One region of the Bacillus safensis genome, then DNA from elsewhere that is predicted to be linked to it. Evidence: predicted binding sites of a transcription regulator. Region 1 holds the regulator's gene; the other holds the start of a gene.
The links. Region 1 encodes LexA, which represses DNA repair genes until DNA is damaged. Its sites were predicted from a motif close to CGAACATATGTTCG; they were not measured.
Positions count from the first base shown of each region.

Region 1 (12,586 bases):
TTTAAATACTCTTCTCTCAACTGCTTTTGTTCTGTTTTTTCAGCGTCTGATAAACCGGTTTCTTTCGACTTTTTTGAAAGCTCATTTATTCTTGCAAGCTGTTCTTTAGAAATCATGACAAACTCCTTTAAAGCATTTTCTCTACATACTACTAAATATCAATCATTTTGACAACAAATCACGCTTTAGGTGGTAAGGCCTTTTTCATATTCTTGATACCTTCTATGCACTGTTGCTTTTGAAATGTCAAAACCTAATGCCTGAAGAGTTGCGGCAATTTCGGCGAACGTCATGTTATTTTTTCTTAATCGAACAATTTCTGAAATAGGCACTTCAATACGCTCACGGCCAGGTGCATGGTCCTGCTGCCTTAAATTTAGTTCAGGCTGATATCCGCGCTCAACAGCCCTTTTCATCCCCCGCTTGATTTTCAGGTTATGAATTTTCCGTTGGTACTCTTCGACGACTCCTACAATCTCGATGACCATTTCATCTGCTTCTGAAAGCTCAAGCTCTCCTCTATGAAACACGCTGTATACCTTTACGTTCTCTTTAAATAGACAATGAAGAAGCGCAATTTTAGCTTGTCCTCTTCCAAGACGTGTTTCATCTTGGATAAGAACGGCATCGATCGACTCTTCCTTCAGTGCAGCAAGCATTTCAAACACGCCATCACGATCTAGCTCATATCCACTTGCTTTTTCTTTGATGACTTTGACCACATTCATCTTGTGCATGGCAGCTAAAGCCAGCAGTTCTTCTTCTTGTCTTTTCAGCGAGGTTTCCTGCTCTTCTTTCACAGTGCTTACTCTCGCATAAATGATTGCGTTCATGTCTTCAATCGACCTTTCTACTGTACTGTTGCAAGCTGATATACGACTGGATGCTCTTTTTTCACGGGTATGACAAGAATGTCTCCAGGCTGGATTTCTGTTGAAGCAAGATCATTGTGTTCTGTTACCCAGTCAATAAATGCATTTTTGTCGATTGATTTGCTGTCATTTACTTGATCAGCTAATCCCCAAAGAGTATCTCCTGATTGAACCTCTATTTTAACATATTGATTTGAATCATTATGGCTTGTGACTGCAATAAGTGAGAGAAATATGCCAACGATGAATGAGAATACCCCAATAAAAATAATAGATTCTTTTAACCTCATAATGTCATCTCTCCTAATAGAATGTGTGTTCGCTCTTTCTGTCTCTCATTATAAATACGAACAAACGTTTCTGTCAAACGTTTTTTCGAACCTATGTTTGTACTGTTAGGAAAAACATGCTATAATTTCTTTAAAATTGACGTTTTGAGGTGCAAAAGATGACGAAGCTATCAAAAAGACAACTCGATATCCTGAAATTCATCAAAGATGAAGTAAAAAGCAAGGGTTATCCCCCATCCGTCCGTGAAATTGGAGAAGCTGTCGGTCTAGCATCCAGTTCAACGGTCCATGGACATTTAGCTAGACTGGAAACAAAGGGCTTAATAAGAAGAGACCCGACAAAACCTAGAGCGATCGAAGTACTAGATGAAGAGGAAATGAATATTCCAAAGAGTGCTGTAATGAACGTTCCAGTCATCGGAAAAGTAACCGCCGGCCTTCCTATCACAGCTGTTGAGAATGTAGAAGAATACTTCCCTCTACCAGAGACTTTTGCAGCACCAGACGAACAAGTGTTTATGCTTGAAATTATGGGAGAAAGTATGATTGATGCAGGTATTTTGGACAAGGACTATGTCATTGTGCGTCAGCAAAGCACCGCTAACAATGGAGATATTGTGGTCGCCATGACAGAGGAAGATGAAGCGACAGTGAAACGTTTCTATAAAGAAAATACACACTTTAGATTACAGCCAGAGAATCCATCTATGGAACCGATTATTTTACAGAATGTGAGTATACTAGGTAAAGTGATTGGCGTATTTCGAAATATTCATTAAAAAAAGCCGGTATTTCATCAGCTGCTGATGAGAACCGGCTTTTTCTTATGCACAGGAATATGCAAGAATACTTGAACTTGGGAAGGAGCCAAAAGTAAAGTTCGGCCATATAAAGCCAGTTGTTCTGCCAAATGGCTGTGAGGAAAGGACAAACATTAAAAATACTTGACCGTTTCTCAAAAGCACAATCGTCCATCTTCTATTACAGCCCGCTGCAAAATGAACAGCTTGATGGCCTCCTGCACTTTGCGCAGATATAAGCGACTGCATACTTTGAGGCTGAGAGAGTGCTTGCTGATACTGCGAAATGATATGCTGCGGCGGAGCTGGCGGTGCCGATTGCCCGCCTGACCCTTGACCTGGCCAAGTACCTCCTCCAATCGGAAACCCAGGAAAACCTCCAATTTGAGGAATAGAAATCGATGGCAATCCCTGCATCTGCCTATCATATGAGTAACCATTCCACATATCTTCATACGGTTGATACATACGAAACACCACTTTCTTTAGACTTTCATCACGACAGTATATGTCATAAATAAAAAAGAGTGTTAAACGTCTAAATAGAAATTTTTCCAAAAGACGTTTCGTTCTTCTTTAGAACGGTTAAATAATGATTAAGAAGAAAAATAAAAAAAATGAAAACTTTTTGTCTCCCTCAAACGTTATATAATTAGAAACAAAAGAAATAAAAAACATTTAGATTTAATACTTGTAATATCACTGTAATTATTGTAACATTTGTAACATAAGAAGTTTTCATTGAGAAAAGGAGGCAATCGCCTTGAAAAAATTATTTGTTTTATTAACTGCTATTATGCTTATGATCTCATTACAAACAACAACATTGGCCGCTTCCAAGAAATCAGCCGCTTTGACAAATAAAGAAGCGTTACATATTGCCCTTGATGCAAGAGAACATTTTTGGAGTGCAATGTCAGGCTACAAAATTAAAGACCATTCTAATGTCAAATTAAAATCATTTACCTATAAAGATATGACGTACAACTATCTTTCTAAAACATTTGATACAAAGAAAAAATTAAACAGCTACCTATCTCAAGTTTTCACTCCAGATGCCATCAAACATGGTTTAAAAGATTATCAGTTCATTGTTCATAAAGGCAAAATGGCTGTTCCAGTCGGTGATGGAGACAACATGCTCAATTGGGAAAAAGCCACACCTAAACTTGTTTCTAAAAAACAAACGGTCCGCACATATGAATTTACTGTCCCAACACTTGATGGACGCAAAGTAAAACGAACTGTTACGTACGAAAAAGTACAAAAAAATTGGAAAGTCACACAAATTGACGCTGTCATCTAAATAAAAAACCAGGCCTTTCATCGGCCTGGTTTTTATATTGAAGAAAATTCAGTCATTCGGTCCAGCGCGTGAGCAAGTGATGATGCCGTGCGAAATTCATTAAAAGGAAGCCCAAGCTGCACTGCTGTTTGGGCAATTTCTGGTCTAATCCCTGAAATGGTCGTCTCTACTCCAATTAACCGAAGTGACGTGACAAGATCAAAGATTTGATGAGCCACCATTGTATCAATCATGACGACACCCGATAGATCAATACATAAATGCTGAACACCTTTTTGCGAGCACTGATTTAGCGTATTTTCTAAAATAATCTTGGCTCTCGCTGTGTCAATGTCACCTACTAATGGCAATAACGCAATCTGGCTTTTTAGGACAATTACCGGCGAGCTCAATTCATAAATCATATCTCTTTGAGCCACGAGTTTTTCGGTTGTATTTTTCACATATTGCTGGATAAACACATGGATTGAAATATTAAACGCTTCGGAAATTAAATCATACCAATAAAAGATGCGCTCAATATCAATTTCATCTTGACGCTGTTTGATAAATTCTTTTAAGTAATGCAGAACCACTCTTTGATTGGACATGTATTCTCTCACGACATAATCTAATGGTGTATTTAAATGCTTTGGGTCACTGGCTAAATCCTCAGACCATTTTTTAAATTCAGTATGTAAATACGTCTTATCTTCAATAATAGCTCGTATAAAATGCTGGTAATAATCTTGATTCTGCCGTTTTAGCTCAGCTATGATGCTGGAATCTGTTGAACGATATATGGATTCTGGATCATCGTCCTCAATTGATTCATACCATGTTTCAGTCAGCTTCTCTGCATGCTGCATAAAAAAATCGTATAATGCACGGTTCTTATCCATAAGCAAATGTCCCTTCACATTTTCTTCTTGTCAGTCTTTGTACCTTATAGATTGATTGTACCACTGAATCTTTTGACCCTGCTAGCTCGAATAGGCTCTGATGATAAACAAAAGAGCTCCCCACTCAAGGGAGACTCTTTCCGATTTATTTCACAATGAATAATATTCTTTTCCCATCAGGAAACCCGCTGATTTGATGCCCGACCCATGAGCCTGCCCCCCTATTATCAGATGGACTGACATATTGAACTCTTGCGCCTTTTCCTCCCTCAAGACAAACCGCCATTGGCCATTCATCCCGGTCAAAGCCAGGTTTTGTCGGAATTCCTTTTAATGATTCTTGCCTGCGGGCATCTGCTCCATTTCGGTCAATGGTACACACATCTGAATGCCCTTTTCGAATGGCTTCTTGAATATGACTGCCTGTTTCAGGGTACCTTTCCTTTGGAAATTGAACGACATGATCATATCGATCAGCCCCTTTTGCTGCCTGCTTCTCTCCAAATCCGCCAAACAACGTGCCCATCCATATCACAAAACATAAGGCGACAGCAGCGATCCAGCCTCTTTTCATCTTCAAAAGCGTGTGACCTCCTCATCCATCTTCAGCATCATCTTGACTTAAAGGAAATGTGTCATTTTAATGTATGAGTGGTGCGCAGATGACATGAGAAAAAAATGATGAGGCTCTCAATCTCAAATCTCTCAGGTTAGAAATATGAATCCTATCAAATCGATTCATACAAAAAAGCTTGTCCCCTATGAAGGAAACAAGCTCTATTTTTTATTGCGCTTTCGCATAGTTTATAAACTCAACAAAGGCAGCTGTCGCTTTCGGCCCGCCATTTATCGTTCCGTTTGAATACCCAGCGTTATGAACTCCAACGATTTGCTGGTTCTGATCCAGCATGGCAGAACCTGAATTTCCGCTGAATGTATCAATCGTATAGTATGCTAGATTCGTATCTTCTCTCGTCACAGGACCCGACATCTCCCATTGTGACACCTTGCCAGTCGATCTCATTTTATCACCAGGATATCCTGAGATTTTAATGGTTGTCCCAGTCAAGTTTGTCACCTGACGGATGGATCGGTAGCCGACCGTATTGCCAATGTTCGTATCGGTTTTAATCACGGCAAAGTCATATTGGCTTGCACCAGTATTAATATACCCGCTTGGCACATAGAACTCAGTCATTTTTGCTGAACCGTTCACCGCAGTACTATCATTCATACCAGGATATACAGTCCCTTTCTCACTATAGCTTCTCGATGCCGTATTGTACACACAGTGTCCGTTTGTCAAAATTTTGTTAGGAGCAATGAGTGTTCCCGTACAGCTTGAGCCGCCAAATGTAATATAAGCAATCGAATTGTATGGTGCCACTCTTGTATTTGCTACTTTGGTTCTACCATCGTCTCCAATGACGACTTTCGTTTGAAAATCTTTTAAATATTTTGATAGTGGTTTTACTTTTTCGCCAACAGTAGAAGAAAGATCATCCACTTTGTCAAAGGATGAGGGGGCTTTCGTATCATTGTGGAAATCACTTGAAGAAATCACTTTACCATCAGAAGTCACCATGTCATAATCAGACGTTAGTACTGAATCCGATGCGGCATGGGCAAAACTAGGCACACTTAAAGCACCAAAAACGAGAAGAGAAGGGAGTAACATTTTCACCTTTTTCATCATATTCCTCCTTTATGTCCTATATCAAAAATCATACGATTGTTTCATATTGGAGTAAATGAGAGAATATTCTTATTTTTTACAAAATATTTCATTTCCAAATTAGGTGTTTTGTAACTTCCCAACCTTCATTCTATCGATCTCTTTCTATGAGAATAGAAAAAACCGCCTAATAGGCGGTCTTTCCTCTTTGTCAGCTCCACACATCTTTTACATATCTATTGTCATTTGCGAGGGTTGTCAGCCAATTTTCAGCTGTTTCTCTCGAGCATTGTTTCTCGTTTTGATAAAGATCGATCAGTGTAGCCTCTACATCTGGGGCCATAACTTTTCCGTCTCCGCACACGTACAGATAAGCACCTTGATCAAGCAATTCGATCAGCATGCCGCCGTCTTCTTTCAACAAATGCTGAACATATACTTTTTGCTCATCGTAACGAGAATAAGCACGATGGATATGGACAATGCCGTTTTGCGCTGCAAGCTTCATTTCATCAAAATATAGATCATCTTCCTGAGGGTGACGGCAGCCAAAATATAGGTGGGCTTCGCCTAGCTGCTTCCCTTCCTTCTGCCACACTTCTCTTGCCTGAACAAATCCTCTAAATGGAGCGATTCCTGTACCTGGTCCAATCATAATCATCGGTATGTCTGATGAAGGGGGCAGCTGGAATCCGTCTTGGGCTTCATGCAGGAAGCAGGCTACTTCTTCCCCTTCTTTCAGACCACATAAATAGGTTGATGCGACTCCGGCATATTCTCCGCTGCCGCTCCATGCTTTACCTTTGACAACTGCCACTGTGATACTGACTTTTTCTTCATCTACCTTTGGCGAGCTTGAGATCGAATAATAACGCGGCTTTAAAGCTGGTAAAAGCGCCAAAAAGTGTACAAATGGCAGCTCACATGCTTCATATTGATCTAATAAATCCAGCATGGTTACTCGTTTCTTTAAGATGGCTTCTTGATATGCTTCACCAGCCATTTGTTCAAGTTCCACGCGGTGAGGCGGACATACCGTATGTGCTGCAAGCTCTCTTAGCTGTGTACGTGTCGCAGGCTCTTGAAGCTCAACATGCGAGGCAAGTAATTCTTTGATTGGAATCGGCTTATCTAATGGTAAATGACTTGCCTCTTTATCAGATGAAAGCTTAATGTGCTGCTCTGGATCTAGTTTAAAGCGGCGGGTCACACGCTCAACGAGTGCATCACTATTTTTCGGCACAATCCCGATATGATCCCCTTCTTTGTATGCTTTTCCAGCAGGCAATTTCAGTTCAATATGCCTTGTCTGACGCGTGCTTGTTTCTGATTGTAATTCTTCATTTCTCAATACAACAGCTGAAAAGGCATCATATATTTTAGCTACAGGACGCTCCACTAGCTCATTCGTATAAGAAACTGATAGGTTTGGTTTTTCCTTCCCCTTTTCTTGGAAGGTGAGCTTAAATTCTTTTGCAAGTTGTTCGAAGACTGTTTTCTGGAAGATTTCTTTATCCTCATCCATATCACCGCCTGCATCCCCTTCTCCTAAATCAGCTACACGTTTGGCTCCTTTTCTTTCTAGAGCTTCATCAATTAGACGGGGGATCCGCTGGTACGTACTCGCCCAATTTCGATCTCCGCATCCAAAGACAGCAAATGTCACGTTTGATAAATCCTGCTCTTCATCCTGCGCCAGCCAATCCACAAATTGCTTCGCATTGTCAGGCGGATGTCCGTTGTATGAAGCGGTCACGATGAAGACAGCACCTGTGTCTGGCAATTGGCGTGTAAAGTCATCAAGCGGCGCAGTGGTTACATCGAACCCTTTTGCTTTCCCGTCTTCAGCCAGTTCGTTCGCTATTTGCTTTGCTGTGCCAAGATTTGATCCGTACAAAACTAGCAGCGGTGTACCGTGACTCGCCACTTTTGACTCACTAGAATTGGTGTTTTTCTTCGGTTCTTCCTTCGGTGGTGCCATAAAGAATTGCTGCTTCCTTGGCCGCACTTTGATTTTAAAATCGTTAGGTTTAATTGTGAGAGATTCTTTTAAATCTAGCTCATAAGATGTGTGATCAATTAACTCTAAATTGTGCAGAACCATCGCGAGAACCATCGTAGCTTCATGCAGGGCGAACTGCATACCGATACATGCACGCTGGCCATTTCCGAACGGTTTATAGGCATGCTGCGGAATTTTCTCAGGGTGCATAAACCGCTCTGGTTTAAAGTCTTCTGCATCCTCTCCCCATACCGCTTGATCACGGTGTAGTTTAGGGAGCAGAACAGAGACACTTTGATTCTTTTGAATCGGATATTTCCCCCCGATTACTGTGTCCTCTTTCGCATAAAGAGAGAACGTAGGCGCTGTTGGCCAGAGGCGGAGAGCTTCATTTAACACCATACGAGTGTAGCTTAGCTTTTGCACCTGTTTAAATGCCGGAAGCCCGCCCTGCAGCACCTCATCTGCTTCCTGGACGGCTTTCTTTAATTTCTCTGGATTCTTCAGTAAGAAATAAATCGCAAATGATAGCAGCCCGCTTGTTGTTTCGTGGCCTGCAATTAAGAAGGTGATGATTTGATAACGGATATTTTCATCGGATAAACGTTCACCTGTTTCAGGGTCCTCTGCATGCAGCATAAGAGACAGTAAATCATCGCCCGTTTTATCTTGTTTTCTTCGTTCCTGAATAATGTCATCTACTAATTTCTTCATAAAATCGACATGCTGTTCAAATTCTTTTCTTCTTTTGATCATCAGTTTATCTGCAATTGGCAATCGGCTCGACTGCTCCATTGCTTCATTTAAACCTTTCAGCATGCTGTCGATGAACGGATGCTGATTTTCTTTATAAAAGCTGTTAAAGCGAAAATCAAAACCGCAAAGGCCGATTGTATCTAAAGTCAGCTTTGTCATATCCTCAGCTACTTCAATTTCTTCATCGCGGCCTGTTCTTTGCCATTTTTGCACAAGCTGTGTGGCAATATCGAGCATCATTTCATGATAGCCCTTCATGGCCTGCTGGCTGAATGCAGGCATCAAAATTTGATGAGCCTTTCTCCAGTTCGGTTCTTCTGTCCAGCTTGTAAATAGTCCATCCCCTGAAAATGCTCTAACTTTACTCAGACTAGTCCCAATATATTTATCAAAACGGCTCTCGTCACATACTTCTTTGACAAGTTCATGGCTGGAAACAAAAATACTTGTTGCATTTGAAAATTCAAACTGAAAGATCGGTCCTAATTCATCTGCCAGCCGCCAAAAGGTTTGAGAAAGCTCTCCTTTTTTTATATGGGGAATATTTTTAAAAGGTCCGTATGTTTTTGGTTTTGGAATGATTGATGGTTGCTTCATATGCCCACTCCCTTTATCTCTTTAAGATGCAACGCTGATGGCGCGCCATAAACATTGCTCAATATCCTCTAAAAAATCAATCGTTGGCTCTATTTCTTCTGCAAGAATTTGTTTATGCAGCTGCACGAAGGCACCAAATACAATAGATAAAATGGTTCTGCCTGAGAGATTTGGATGAATTCCATCCTTTTTCCCTTCTTCAAAGATAAGGAAAAGCTCATGTAACAAATGCTGCATTTTCTCTTTGCTCGTCTCGTCTAAGTAATGAGACCGTTTATCAATCTCTAAGAAATACAGCCCGCTTGGATTCTCCTTTGTAAATAAAACCAAGCAATAAAATACATGCTTAAAGTACGCCCGGATACTTAACTTTGGATCTGGACTGTTTGTGTTCATTTTTTCGATAAATGCTGAGAGACTGCTCTGGTACAAAATATTGACGAGCGCCTCCTTGCTGTCGAAATAACGGTAAATGGTGCCCGCTCCGACGTTTGCTCTTTTTGAAATCATCGGCATTGTGGTGCCGTCAAAGCCTCGTTCAATAAATAGTTCCAGCGAAGCCTTCATGATCTGTTCTTGTTTATCAGTCACTGCTGGCATTTCATCCCCTCCTTATAAAAATATAGGAATGAACGTTCATTCCGCTTTCGGTATATTATATTAATATTTTAATTCCATCTATTTATACTTAAACATACTTATTTTAATCCGTCATCACATTTTCTGAAAATAATAATAATTGAGAAATGCTACCTAGTCGTATGACACCCAAAGGACTTATAAAGTTTGTCAAATGTGTGTCACACAGGTGTCATCAGCACTACACATTCATTCCTGATCTATTGGAGAATGAATATGGTCGTCATATGTATCAATATATAAGTTTCCATTACTTGAACGAACAGCATAAACAATGTCCTTTAAGGACAGCTGCCTTTTTTTAAGCTCTTCTTCTATCCATTGCTCTGTTAATTGATTTTCTTGTATGTTCTTTTGGATGAGTTTCCCGTCCATGATGACTTCAATCGGCATGTAACGCTCTGCCTCCATGAATAAATGTAGGTCTTTCCGCGTGACTTTTTCAAACGAAGGGTATTTTTTCACTGACATATGCCCATCTGTTTCAATCATCGCAAATTCAACTTCGCTAATATCAAAGATGTCTTTTTCTCTCAGCTGTTGATTTAAATAATCAAGGGTATATCTCATCCCTTTCATATTTCCTTCAAGAATTTTTCCATTTTGTATGACAAGGGTTGGTTTACCAGCCATAAACCCTCTCATCTTCCGGCTTCTTAATGCAAGCAGGGAAATCACATAAATAATCATGACAAGTGACACAAAGGAAATCGTTGTGTGCTGAAGCGGGAGCGTTGTATTAAACGCCAGGTTCGCTGCAATTGAACCTAAGCTGATGGCTGCTATAAAATCAAAAATATTCATTTGCGCAATGGTTTGTTTTCCTAAAAGACGTGCTCCTCCAAATAAAATTGCAAAAGCAAACATCGTCCGAAGAATGACTTCAATATGGTCAGGCATGCAAGTGTCCACCTTTCAATTGCATCAAAAAAAGCCTTTTCCTTAGAAAAGACTCTTTGTTAGACTATGCATTTATCCCACCATTATTCAATTGGGCAGTACCGCTTTGTTCAAATTGTGACCGCAGTTCAATAATTGTGCTATTCCTCACATGATCTGCTTCTTGCTCAAGAAGCCACGTATAGAACCTAGCTTGCTCCGCTGTCTGCAACGCCTGCATAAATTTTTGCGAGGAACGCTTCTCTGCAACGCGCTGCTTCATCCCGCGCATCTGCTTCCAGAATTGATAATAAGGAAGCTTGAGTTTGGTCATAAAGCCGCGAGCATCCTCAATGACATATCCCTCTTCTTTTATTGTGTCATCATGAGAGACCGCCTGATACCATTTATAAAAAGACGTCCAATCATGGAAAACAGCCACTTCCTGCTTACAGGATATTCCCAGCTGTTCACTTAATCTTTTCACTTCAGCGAATGGTGCTTTTTCATAGCTTAACTGCCGCTTCACTATATCGAGTAAAATGAGTTGATCTTGTTCATATGTGATAATATGCGGATCTTTTTCTGGCAAAATGACTTCAAACACAAGAGATACATGGTGGTCACGGACGTATGATTTGATGTAGTCAGCCTGGACATCACTGAAGGTTTTATAAAATAGCTCTTCGACCCAGGAAGCATGCTGATTTTGTTTCACATGTGATGTATACGATTTGGACGTAAACACCAATTCATCTTCCATTTCGTTATACCCAACAGTTCCTAAGTATCCATTTGCTTTATCATATACGGCGACAGGGAATTGAAGATGGTTCACTAAATGCTGCATTCTTGTCTCCGGACGCTCATCAATGTTAAAAAATTTATTATAGCTTCTAGACACAATCTGCTTTGAAACCATATTGACAAACAAACCTCTTGCCTTCACATTCACATCATCCCACTGACGTTCACTAAAAGCCTTTTTCGTAAAATTAAAAGATGAAATATGGTGTGGAAGCTTTAATTCCTGAACGTATTCATGCTGATCTAAATGAGCTAAAAAATCATCCAGTGAAATATCTGATTGAACAGCAGCCAATTGTTTTTTCTCAGAGGCTCTGTAGACTGGATTGTCAATTTCATGAGTCTCAATCCCCTCAGCTGTGATTTTTAACACCCGCAGCTGCCCCCCAAATTCAACCTGGCCTTCTAGGTTATAAGATCTTTCCGCTGCGTGAATAGGCAGTCTGTATAAATTGCGATGCCCGTGAATTTGGATGATATCCAGCCCAGCTGTGTTTTGAACAAATAAGTGATCAATGTCATCTGAATATTCTCCTACGCCGTGAATGAGCTGCTGTGTTGAGACATGAAGAAGCTCTTCCGGCAAATGAGCAAGTCCGCCATGGGTAACAAGAAATGTCTGATCATGGTACGTAAAATAAGTCAGCTGATGAAAGGTTCTGACAAACTTTCGTACTTCCTTCAAATCAAAGTCTGCTGCTTCGATTTCAGGCGCAGTATGCCGGTTAAACATATTGCTTCTGACTTTTTCACCATGTGCAAACCGGTATAAATGCTGATCATGATTGCCTTCAATGACGATGACATTCCGGCATTCTCTATGGGCGAGCATCCATTCTAATACTTCTTTGTTTTCTATTCCCCTATCAAGCAAATCCCCTGTAAAGATATAAAGTTCGTTTTCTTTGATGTCTCCTTGCAAATAGGTGGTAAGTGCGGTGTAACAACCGTGAATATCTCCGAAAACATGAATGGCCTCATATTGATCAAAGGATCGAGGCTGATAGGTCATCACTTGCGGATATTCCTCCGGCTGCAAAACAGTCACCCATGACGGGACCTTTTCTGTTTTTAACCGCTCG
Region 1 covers NZ_CP154909.1:1,721,664-1,734,249, reverse strand. Annotated here, with positions in the region: gene AAYR28_RS08785 (DUF896 domain-containing protein) at 1-116, opposite strand, end outside; gene AAYR28_RS08780 (YneB family resolvase-like protein) at 186-833, opposite strand; gene yneA (cell division suppressor protein YneA) at 851-1,162, opposite strand; gene lexA (transcriptional repressor LexA) at 1,321-1,941, shown strand; gene AAYR28_RS08765 (hypothetical protein) at 1,987-2,430, opposite strand; gene AAYR28_RS08760 (IseA DL-endopeptidase inhibitor family protein) at 2,726-3,268, shown strand; gene AAYR28_RS08755 (STAS domain-containing protein) at 3,301-4,149, opposite strand; gene AAYR28_RS08750 (NucA/NucB deoxyribonuclease domain-containing protein) at 4,295-4,675, opposite strand; gene AAYR28_RS08745 (trypsin-like serine peptidase) at 4,934-5,842, opposite strand; gene AAYR28_RS08740 (bifunctional cytochrome P450/NADPH--P450 reductase) at 6,036-9,179, opposite strand; gene AAYR28_RS08735 (TetR/AcrR family transcriptional regulator) at 9,201-9,779, opposite strand; gene AAYR28_RS08730 (DUF421 domain-containing protein) at 10,008-10,718, opposite strand; gene AAYR28_RS08725 (RNA ligase) at 10,783-12,586, opposite strand, start outside.

Region 2 (12,586 bases), 1.4 Mb from region 1:
CAGGGATGCATCCACACTTAAATATTCCGCAAGTCCACCAACAACACCCGCTATTTTTTTATCTGTTGCTGAACGATAAAGCTTCTTCATGTAGAATCACTCCTTGTCTGATTGGTGCTTTACTTGTATTGAGCCTGTTTTTGTTTCTGCAAAAATGGATATACTGTGCACCGCTTGTTGATTGGCTTTGATCATTTTCTCTTTTTGTAATGTTTCATTTTTCTCTTTAATCATCTCTGCATCAAGTAAATCGTGAGAGATAGACCCGAGATTGCTTTTCAGCTCAGCGGTCACTGCACAAGCACGCGGGATTTGAACGTCCACACTGCCTGTTGTCGTTTTCGCATAGATGGAACGGCACTTTTCATCTGACAGCTGAACAGCAATATTTCCATTAAAGCTTTGGGCATCAATTGATTCACTTTTCCCACGCAGGTCTATGAGCCCATTGATGGTTTCTACTTCAATCATACCACACTCATGATCTGCCAGTTTGATTTGGCCGTTTGCTGTTTCAATTCCGACTTTTTCTGCTTGTAACGAAGCAAAAGAGACAACCCCATTTGTCGTTTTCGCGGCAAGTTCTTTTGTCTTTAGCTTTTCCCCGCGAATCGGTCCATTAAACAGCTTGACCTTAATCTTATCGTATTGGATACGAGGTACGTATAATGTAACATTGACTTTCATCGTCTTCTTTTCGGTTCGAATAAAAAATTTATCTCCTTCAAGCCCGCAGTCCAATTGATTGAGAAATTGCTGTCTTGCCTGCTCTCCATCCTCTGCACGGTAGATTTTCGCATGGCACTCAGCTCGAATATCTCGATCGTCCCAAGGCATCACGTTGAGACTGCCGTTCGCCAATTGAATATCTAAATGAGAAAGCGATGCATCTTTGAACTGAAAAATGTGCTCAACATCAACTGACTGTCCAAAGTTCAAATCAAGATCCACGTCTTTTACCTTTTTCACCGCAGAATCTAACCAGCCAAACAGCTTTGCACCAAGATTTTCGGTACCATTTCCTTTGCTCTCTGCTCCAGCTTTTTCTTCATGAAAGCTGTGATCAGCCGTAGACTTTTCTAATGAGACTGACTGACCTTCTTCTAGTTTTTCCAGCAGCGTAATTGCTTCTTTTGCTGATAATATCCCGTCTTCTACTAATTTTAAAATTCGTTCTTTTTCATTCATACAAAGCCCTCCTAAGATTTGATGGATTGAAGTACTTTAATCCCTTGAATGATATTCCAAATGACAGAGATCAAAAAGCCAATGACTACTAAAAAAGACAAGATGAACACCGTCATGACTGGAATGAGCGAGTCACCTGCCTGGGTCGTCAATAAAAATGGGATAGACCCAAAAATCAACAGAATGCACGCTGCGACCGGCAAAAGATGTGACCATAATGCCCGCAATGCGTGCCGCTTCGTTTCCTTTTGATCTACTACAAAAAACGCCACGATCGGTACGATAAACGGCATAAACAATACACTAAAATAACAAATAGAAGCAATAATCGACTGATCTCTATTCATATATATTCGCTCCTTCATAACGAAAATTCCTTTCTAACTCATACGTTTATTGCGTATAAAAAGTTTCAAAATCATTCGATTTACATATGACCTTAGACACAAATTATTTCTTTTTGCACCTAAGAGTAGATTCTTCACAGATTACCCTTTAAAATATGTTGAAAAGATGGTGATTATCATTATAGGGGGTAATTATTTTGACAGATCATCATAATTCAAACCACACGGCTCAAACGCTTTTAGACCTTATACAGAAACAAAAAAGCATGAACAGCGATATGATCAAGGAGCTTGAGACCATTCATCCGTCTCATCCAAAGTATGGTGATATCCGTTATTTAAAGGTACTGCTCGACAGCAGCAGCACCCATATTTTAAAGGATTTAACGCACCTCAGTAATTTAATGCCGAAGGAAGATGTGCAATAAAAGAAAACCCCTCTTATCGAGGGGTTTTCTTTATGAAGAAGTTACACTTTCCGTTTCTTTAACCAGTTGTTTCATGCGTTTACGGTCACGCTCTAAAATAGGCTTCAAGTATTTTCCTGTGTAAGATGCTTCTTCTTTTGCAATGTGCTCAGGAGTGCCAGAGGCAATGATCGTTCCGCCGCCTGCACCGCCTTCTGGTCCGAGATCAACAAGGTAATCAGCAGCCTTGATAATATCAAGGTTGTGCTCAATGACCAACACCGTATCTCCATTTTCAACCAAACGCTGAAGCACTTTTAATAAACGGGCAATATCATCCACATGCAAACCTGTTGTCGGCTCGTCCAAAATATAAAGAGACCTTCCGTTTGAACGGCGGTGAAGCTCAGATGCCAATTTCACGCGCTGCGCCTCTCCTCCGGACAATGTCGTTGCAGGCTGTCCAAGTGTAATGTATCCTAGCCCCACATCATAAATCGTTTGAAGCTTCCGCTTAATTTTCGGGATATTCTCGAAAAATTGGAGTGCATCCTCCACGGTCATTTCAAGCACATCAGCAATGTTTTTTCCTTTATATGTGACCTCGAGTGTTTCGCGGTTATAACGTTTCCCGTGACACACTTCACAAGGCACATACACATCTGGCAAAAAGTGCATTTCAATTTTAATGATGCCATCCCCGCGGCACGCCTCACAGCGGCCGCCTTTGACGTTAAAGCTGAATCTACCTTTTTTATAGCCTCGTACCTTTGCTTCGTTGGTTTGTGCAAACACATCCCGCACATCATCAAAGACACCTGTATACGTGGCAGGGTTGGATCTTGGTGTACGGCCAATTGGAGATTGATCAATATCAATGACCTTATCTAAATGATCCATTCCTTTAATTTCTTTGTGCTGCCCTGGCTTCGCTTTCGCTCTGTGCAATTTTTGCGAAAGTGATTTTAATAGAATTTCATTCACAAGCGTACTTTTCCCTGAGCCGGATACTCCGGTCACAGCTGTAAAAACGCCAAGAGGAAACTTCGCATTCACGTTTTTCAGGTTGTTTTCTTTTGCACCTTTTATCTCAATATAGCGGCCGTCAGGCTTTCTTCTCTCAATTGGCAGCGGGATAAATTTCTCACCAGATAAATATTGTCCTGTTAAGGATTTCGGGTCCTTCATGACTTCTTCTGGCGTTCCAGCTGAAATCACTTCTCCCCCATGAACTCCTGCTCCAGGTCCAATATCTATTAAATAATCAGCAGCTAGCATAGTATCTTCATCATGCTCCACGACAATTAGTGTGTTCCCGATGTCACGCATGTTTTTCAACGTCCCGATCAACCGGTCATTATCGCGTTGATGCAGACCAATGGATGGTTCATCTAATATATAAAGAACACCTGTCAGCCTTGAGCCGATTTGAGTCGCCAGGCGAATCCGCTGCGCCTCTCCGCCTGATAGTGTGCCAGCGGACCGGCTCAAATTCAGATAATCTAATCCCACATTATTTAAGAAGGACAAACGCTCTTTGATTTCACGTAAAATGAGCTGGGCAATCTGCAAATCTTTCTCAGACAACTCAATTTTTTCATAGAAATCAAGGGCATCAGAGACAGACAAATCGGTGATTTCTCCGATATGCTTGCCATTGATGAGAACCGCCAGCGTTTCTTTTTTCAGACGATATCCTTTACATGTCGGACATGGCTGATTGGCCATATATTTTTCCATTTGTTCACGAATATAATCAGAGCTGGTTTCCTTATAACGCCGTTCAATATTACGAAGAACGCCTTCAAACTCAATTTCATTTTCACGTACCTGGCCAAAATCATTTTCATATTTAAAATAAATCCGTTCAGATCCGCTTCCATATAAAATTTTATCAAATAAATGCGATGGGATATCTTTCACTGGAATGTCCATGTCGATGCCATAATGTGTACAAACAGCCTCAAGAAGCTGCGGATAGTATTGCGAGCTTTGCGGCTCCCATGGTGCAATGGCATGCTGCCGTAAAGTCAGATCCTTATTAGGAATGACAAGCTCAGGGTCGACTTCCAGTTTTGAACCGAGCCCATCACAGCTCGGGCAGGCACCAAAAGGACTATTAAATGAAAACATTCTCGGCTCAAGCTCACCAATAGAGAACCCGCAATGCGGACAAGCATGATGTTCGCTGAATAATAGCTCTTCTTGTCCAATCACATCAATCATCACTCGGCCTTCGCCCAGCCGCAGCGCAGTTTCAAGAGAGTCAGATAGCCGAGCAGCAACGCCTTCTTTGACCACAATTCGATCAATAACCACTTCAATGGAATGCTTCTTGTTCTTTTCAAGCTCGATATCTTCTGAAAGGTCTTCCATCTCTCCATCGACTCTCACTCGCACATAGCCCTGCTTCCGAATTTGATCAAGCACTTTCACATGTGTTCCTTTGCGGCCGGATACAACTGGCGCAAGCACTTGTAATTTCGTTCTTTCAGGATACTCTAAAATACGATCTGTCATCTGCTCAATCGTTTGTGACGTAATTTCAATCCCATGTATAGGACAAATAGGTTTTCCGACTCGAGCATACAAAAGACGCAAGTAATCATAAATTTCAGTGACAGTACCAACTGTTGATCTAGGGTTTCGGCTCGTCGTTTTCTGGTCAATACTAATCGCCGGAGAAAGACCTTCAATGGCATCTACATCCGGTTTATCCATCTGCCCAAGAAATTGGCGTGCATACGCTGAAAGAGATTCAACGTACCTGCGCTGACCTTCTGCATAAATCGTATCAAAGGCAAGCGACGATTTTCCTGAACCAGATAATCCCGTAATGACCACTAGCTGGTCACGCGGGATATTCACATCAATATTTTTAAGGTTGTGGGCTCTAGCACCTTTCACCTCTATTCGTTCCATAGCCATCAGGCAATCATCCTTCCGCTTTTAGCTCTAGCAATAGATCTCTTAATTCTGCTGCTTTTTCAAAATCAAGCGCTTTTGCTGCATCTTTCATTTCCATCTCGACTTTTTCGATCACTTTTTCTCGTTCTTTTTTGCTCATTTTCGACAGCTTTGGTGCTGCTTTTGTTTCGTATTCTTCTGAATCCTCATGTATCTTTGTTGCCTTAATGACATCTCGAATTTTCTTATGGATCGTTTGCGGTGTAATCCCGAATTTCTCGTTATATGCTTCTTGCTGTTCTCGTCTTCGCTTCGTTTCTTGAATCGCAATGTCCATCGATTTCGTCATATTGTCTGCATACATAATGACCCGGCCTTCTGCATTTCTCGCTGCACGGCCAATCGTCTGGATGAGGGATCTTTCAGAGCGTAAAAAGCCTTCTTTATCCGCATCTAAAATGGCCACAAGCGACACTTCTGGAATATCCAGTCCTTCACGAAGAAGGTTGATTCCAACAAGCACATCATATTTACCGAGACGCAGATCACGGATAATCTCAATCCGCTCAAGGGTCTTAATCTCTGAATGCAGGTAATTCACCTTGATTCCGATTTCTTTTAAGTAATCTGTGAGATCCTCAGACATTTTCTTCGTCAGTGTGGTCACGAGCACACGCTCATTTTTCTCAACTCGTGCATGAATTTCTCCAATTAAGTCATCAATTTGTCCTTCAATCGGACGAACTTCAATAATTGGATCAAGTAATCCTGTTGGACGGATAATTTGTTCCACAACCTCTGGTGTTTTCTCAAGCTCATACGGACCAGGCGTTGCTGATACATGGACAATATGATTGATATGCTTTTCAAACTCATCAAAGGTGAGCGGTCTGTTATCAAGTGCTGATGGCAGGCGGAATCCGTGATCAACCAACACTTGCTTTCTAGCTTGGTCACCGTTGTACATGGCGCGGATTTGCGGAATCGTCACATGCGACTCATCGACAACAATCATAAAATCATCTGGGAAATAATCAAGCAGTGTGTAAGGTGTTGAACCAGGAGGACGCAAGGTCAGATGTCTTGAATAGTTCTCAATTCCTGAACAAAAGCCCATCTCTCTCATCATCTCAAGGTCATATCTTGTCCGCTGCTCAAGGCGCTGCGCTTCAAGCAATTTTCCATTTTCACGAAGCTTTTCAAGCTGTTCTTCTAGCTCTTGTTCAATATTGATAATGGCTTTTTCCATTTTTTCTTCTCTTGTGACGAAGTGAGATGCTGGGAAAATCGCCACATGATCACGATCACCAAGTATTTCTCCAGTCAGCGCATCCACTTCACGAATACGTTCAATTTCATCACCGAAAAACTCCACTCTGATACAATGCTCATCTCGTGAAGCAGGAAAAATCTCAACGACGTCTCCTCGAACTCGGAAGGTTCCGCGCTGAAAATCTATATCATTACGAGAATACTGAATATCCACCAGCTTACGAAGAAGCTGATTGCGTTCAATCTCCATTTCAGTACGCAAAGACAGCACAAGCTCTCTGTATTCCTCTGGCGAACCTAAGCCATAAATACAGGACACACTGGCAATGATGATGACATCTCTTCTCTCAAATAACGAGGACGTAGCCGAGTGTCTCAGCTTATCAATCTCATCATTGATGCTGGCATCCTTCTCAATAAATGTATCGGTCTGAGGCACATATGCCTCTGGCTGATAATAATCATAGTAACTCACAAAATATTCAACAGCGTTATTCGGGAAAAATTCCTTGAATTCGCTGTATAACTGACCGGCAAGTGTCTTATTATGCGCAATGACAAGTGTCGGTTTGTTCACTTCTTTGATCAGGTTGGAGACAGTAAAGGTCTTTCCCGTACCTGTAGCACCTAACAGCGTTTGATGCTGTTTCCCCTGATGGATCCCCTCAACAAGCTTTTCAATCGCCTTTGGCTGATCTCCTTGGGGCTGATAGTTAGAAACTAATTCAAAGCGGTCACTCACATCAAAGCCTCCGTTTCGTTTACGAAATCTATCTAATGAATATATTATCATAAAAGAACACAAAAATACGAACTAAAGTTCGGCTCTTACTTGATTTTTATTTCCAATACAGTCATACCCTCTCTCCCATGGCAAATAACCCTCTTAAGAAAACCTTCCTTTCAGTATGGAACATTTTGGAGTGAGATATTCGATGAGCAGAAAAAGAAAGCTGCGCTTACTAGAAATCGTAAGCACAGCTCTTGTTTAAAACATGTCATTTTTCAGCCATCATGCTCTTGATGGCGATGACATCATTGATTTTTTTCAGCTTTCTCTCTTTTTTCGATTTCTTTCTTAGCCATAAACAAAGCCCCAGCTACTAAAGAAATAATATCTAATCCCACAATAAAGTAGGTTTCTGTATATCCCTTCATGTACGAAGCAAATAAAAGCGCTGCTGTTAACGCAATGCCCACGTAATGATTGTAAGTAACCTTTGAAAATAAAATAACGAGCAGGAAAGGAAAAACTAGTGCAAATATGGCTTTTGTAATCACAAAAACCCTCCCTCTTCATGGTCTACTTCCTTGATTATAGTAAAGATTGGCATATTGAACAATTCACAGTTTTCAATTTCGCCTTTTTTCTTCATGTTCGGAGACTTTTGTTGTAGAAGAAGAAGGAAATTAGTGAGATTGTCCCCTTTGTAAAGATAGGTCTTTCCGTCTTTGACAATAACATCCAATCAATTCTATGATTAAAATGATAGTGCGCACTATCATTTTGAAAAATAGAGAGACATACAAACCATTGGCTATTTGGATAAGGGGGCATTCCCATGTATTCAGTTTTATTTCATGCGGCTGAAGAATCCGCATCACTCGCAGGGGCAAAAGGCCTGAATTTAATCAAATTAAACAATCACGGCCTGCCAGTCCCAGATGGATTTATTATCAAAACCAACAGCTTTGCAAGCTTTCTTTCATATCACAATCTGCAGCCAGCAGAACAAAACCTTTCTCAAAAAATCAAAGAAGCATCGTTTCCTTTACAAATGGAAGCAGAGCTGCTTTCGTCCTTTCAATCCTTGCGGAAGACTTACCCCTCAGTTGCAGTCAGATCCTCTTCTGTTGCTGAAGATCTCGAAGGCGCCTCATTTGCAGGACAGTACGAGACCTATTTAAATATCAAAACAAATGAAGAGTTTTTACAGGCAGTCAAAGAATGCTGGTCTTCTTATTTTGCAGCGAGGGTCACAGAATATAAGGAAGAGATGAATGAAAACGAGGAAGAGATGCCGCTCATGGCCGTTGTCGTTCAAGGGTTGATCCATTCTGACGTCTCCGGTGTCATCTTTAGTGAGAATCCCGTATCGGGGAAAACAAATGAAATGATGCTGACCGCAAGCTACGGATTGGGAGAAGCAATTGTCTCCGGTCTTGTGACACCAGACACGTTTATTGTAGATAAAGAGAACTTTTCGATTGAAAAAACACTTGGGGCGAAAGAGCTGCAAATTGTTCCTTTCCAAGAGGGTGTCATCGAGGAGCCAGTATCGGAGGAAATGGCTGGCCAGTTTTGCCTGAACGATGATCAATTGAAAGAAATCACACAAATCACGAAACAAGTAGAAGAACTTTACGGACATGGAGTCGATATCGAATTTGGAATTGCAGGTGGGTCGTTTTATTTACTTCAAGCAAGGCCGATTACTACAGCTCTTCCAAAAGCAGTAAATGAAACAGCAGGTGCTTCTTTACAAATGAAACCAGAAGAGCTTCAGGATTTCTGGATTTCAATGGATGATCATATGCCTGGTCCAACGAGCCCTCTTTTCTCAAGTCTGATCATACCAGCCTTAAAAAGCGGGATGAAGAAAAATGGAGAAAAGTATCAAGTACCTGATATGAACATCAAAGATATTAAGCTTTACAGAGGCCACCTATACTCAGCACCGGATCTGCCACAAGCGGAAGAGGGAGCTGCACCCGTTTTTGATGAAAGTATATTTGAGTTATTTCCGCATTTAAGTGAACGGATGTATGAGATTCTAGAGAAAAATTTCTTTCCATTTTACGAAAAACTCGATCGCCGAATGAATGAACCTATGACCATTGAAAAAGCCATCATTGGCTTTGAAGAATTAAAGGATTTTTATATCCAAGCATATGATGATCATTTTGATATTGTCATACCACAAGTCATTCTATCAGCCATCATTGAAGACATGCTTGTCACGTATACTGGTGACCAAACCCAAGTCGTCTTGCTTCATGAAATGATGATAGGTGTGATGAACAAATCTCTTGAAACAGACAAGGTGCTATCTGATATCGCAAAGGATGTCCTTCAAGATCCAGAACTTCACCAAGCATTTATTCATCATGAAAAGAACTCGGAGCTGTTACATGCGCTCAATCACTCGGAAAAAGGAAGGCATTTCATTTCGAAATTGGAGGGTTTTCTCCAAGTTTACGGCTGGCGATCTATTAAAAGTCATGACCTTACAGATGAGACTTGGGCAGAAAACCCAGAGTTTATATTAGATATCATCAGAAATAATATCCATTGCCATTGTGATTTTGATGAAGAATTTGCAAAAGCAGTTATCAAAAGACAAGAGACGTATAAACATTTTATCAATCAAGTGAAGGATGAATCGTTTAAAACAAAATTTGAGACGCTGTATCAATTTGCCCTTCAAGCAGCGAATATCCGAGATGACCACCACTTCTACATTGATGCCATGTTAGATGCAAAGGCCCGGGTATATCTATTAAAAATTGGTGAACTTCTTGTACAAAAAGGAGCCATTCCTCATCAAGAAGATCTTTGGTATCTCTACGATGAAGAGGTACAAAAAGCGCTCACAACGTCTATCTCATTTAATTCGGTTATCCAGCAAAGAAAGATAAAAATGAAGGAAAATGAAGACATTCAACCACCGGCTTACATTGGCACACCAACTGAAGCTGAACTGCAACAAGTAGAAAGAATGCTTGGTTCATTAAGAGAAAATGAAAACAACACACACGATGTGATCCATGGAATTGGCGCATCCAGCGGTATTGTTTCTGGAAGAGTAAAAGTCATTACATGTGCTGACGAATTCTCACAATTTCAAAAGGATGATATTTTAGTTTGTAAAACGACCACACCTTTATGGACGAGCTTATTTAGAGATGCAAAAGCAGTCATCACCGATGCTGGAGGCATTTTATCTCATTCAGCTATTATCGCAAGAGAGTATATGATACCAGCTGTCTTAGGTACTAGAATAGCAACTGAAACACTTCAATCCGGTGACCTTGTGACAGTAGATGGCAGCAATGGACGCATTCAGATTTTAAAGCAGCATTCGCGTGTATAAACTTATCATTTTGGATGATATTGGCGGTCATAGGTTTTATCGGTATACTTACTTTGTTGCAAACACATTCATAACCTGAGGTGAGTATGCTTGTTAAAATCTACAAATCAACGAATCATTCGCGCAACAATGGATTTATTAACTGAAAAGGGCTATCAAAAAACAACAACCAAAGAAATAGCGACAAAAGCGAATGTGAGTGAAGCAACTATTTTTCGCAACTTTAAAAACAAACGCGGCGTCATTGCTGCCATTATGAAAATGAAATCAACACCGACAAAAATCCTAGAAGCAGAATTCAAAGGCGATTTATACACCGATTTGAAGTTTCTCGGTACCTATTTCCTTGAAGATTTGACTTCCAAAAAAGAATTTATTTATATCAGCATGCGAGAACCGGCTATGTTTAAGGATTTAACCAGTCATGAAAAGATTTACCCTCAAGAACTGAGAGAAATGCTCATACAATATTTCAAAAAGATGGGTGCCGAGCATCATGTATTAAAAGGAAATGAAGACATTTATGCAGACATCTTCATTAGTACGTATTTCGGATTTTTCATTCAGCAGCTAGAGCAAGATTTTCAACTCGTTCTCACACAAAAAGAAGATTTTATTGAAATATGCACACACATTTTCATGAGAGGAATTTCTCCCGCTTAAAGGGTGGAATTCTTCTTTTTTACAAAAGGTGGTATACACATTGAGGTTAAAAAAAGAGAGTTTCGTCATCTATTCTTTGTTGCTTGGAGCTATACTAGTTCCCGTCAATTCAACGATGATCGCTGTCGCTCTATCATCCATATCAACTTATTATGATCAATCTCTTGCAAACATCACTTGGGTTGTCACAATTTATCTTATTGTCATGGCAGTCACTCAACCTATCGCTGGTAAGTTAGGAGATATATACGGACACAGGCGAATGTATTTAATTGGGGTCATGCTCTTTTTAATTGGCTCAATTGGATGTGCTTTAGCTCCTAATCTAGCTTTTCTCATCACTTTTCGTTCCATTCAAGCAGCTGGCGGTGCTATTTTAACACCGAATAGCATTGCATTGATTCGTGCAACAGTATCCCCCGAAAAACTGTCTAAAACAATGGGGTATTTTGGATTTGGAGCCGGTATTGGTGCCGCACTTGGACCTTTTATTGGTTCGATTCTTATTCAGAGTTTTGATTGGCACTCTATATTCTTTGTCAATATCCCATTCTTGTTCCTTACACTTGTTACCGGCGTATTACTCATTCCGAAAACAAAGCATACACGCTTACAAGCAAATGTAGACATCACTGGTTCAATATACTTAACCATCGGGATTGCCACACTCATTCTATGCACTAAAAGCCAATTGCTAAATGAATACTTGATCTATGGAATTCTAGCGTTGATCGTCATTCCTTTATTCTTTAAACATGTACGAAAAGTAAAGAATCCGATCATCGATTTGTCGCTTTTTAAAAACAGTTCATTTACAAATGCAAACCTGTCGATCATGCTGAGTAATTTTGTGATGTATGCCATTCTTCTAATTATGCCGCTGTTTATGGAACAACAACTTGCACTTTCTCATACACAAAGCGGTATTATTCTATCAGTATTTTCTCTTTGCATGTCTATTAGCGGCTTGTTAGGGGCAAGACTCCATCCGAAAAAAGGCGCGAAAAAAATGATTGGCTTTTCATTTCTCTGTCTCACTTTATCAGGAATCATGTTAATCACACTCAGTCAGTTCCCTACCTTACCACTGCTTATCGTGACACTTGTCGCAGGTGGAATTTCATCAGGTATTGGGATGACCAGTATGCAGATGGCTTCTTTAACGTCTGTTGATCAAAGCTTATCTGGTTCAGCATCTGGCATTTTCTCTACCTTTCGATATTTTGGCAGTATCATTTCGTCTACATTGATTGGGATCATGAGTGGTTTTCAATCTTTATTTATTGTATTAATGGGTGCAGGCATTCTTGGTTTCTTTTTATCTCAACGTGTACGAACCAAATCCACCTCCCCATCATCCGAACATTCCGCCTAATGACTCCCTTGCTCTATGTTTCTTTAGAGCGGGGAGTTTTCGTCATTTGTATCACTGTAAACTATAGCGAGTGCATCCATCAAATCCTGAAAATCATCTTTTAAGAAAGAAAAAATGGCATATGATCCAGACAAAAAAGGAACTTCAGGTACAAATGGTCTCCCTCACTTACCTAAAAGCTTTTTTTCATTCTTTCAGCAAAGATAACTTCAATTTTTTTTCACAATTTTTGTGGTATGATTTTGAAAATAGAGAACGCAAAGGAGCGGAAGAATGGTACGTGTGAAATATGTTTTGATCTGTTTATCAGCTCTACTTTTATTCGTTACAGGC
Region 2 covers NZ_CP154909.1:3,109,672-3,122,257, forward strand. Annotated here, with positions in the region: gene AAYR28_RS16060 (PspC domain-containing protein) at 1-90, opposite strand, end outside; gene AAYR28_RS16065 (DUF4097 family beta strand repeat-containing protein) at 97-1,188, opposite strand; gene AAYR28_RS16070 (hypothetical protein) at 1,200-1,535, opposite strand; gene AAYR28_RS16075 (hypothetical protein) at 1,733-1,963, shown strand; gene uvrA (excinuclease ABC subunit UvrA) at 1,994-4,870, opposite strand; gene uvrB (excinuclease ABC subunit UvrB) at 4,878-6,863, opposite strand; gene AAYR28_RS16090 (CsbA family protein) at 7,157-7,402, opposite strand; gene AAYR28_RS16095 (PEP/pyruvate-binding domain-containing protein) at 7,684-10,215, shown strand; gene AAYR28_RS16100 (TetR/AcrR family transcriptional regulator) at 10,306-10,878, shown strand; gene AAYR28_RS16105 (MFS transporter) at 10,919-12,253, shown strand; gene AAYR28_RS16110 (YncE family protein) at 12,527-12,586, shown strand, end outside.
Region 2: a site for LexA is predicted at 6,932-6,945, ahead of uvrB (excinuclease ABC subunit UvrB). Genes of this name have one in related genera too.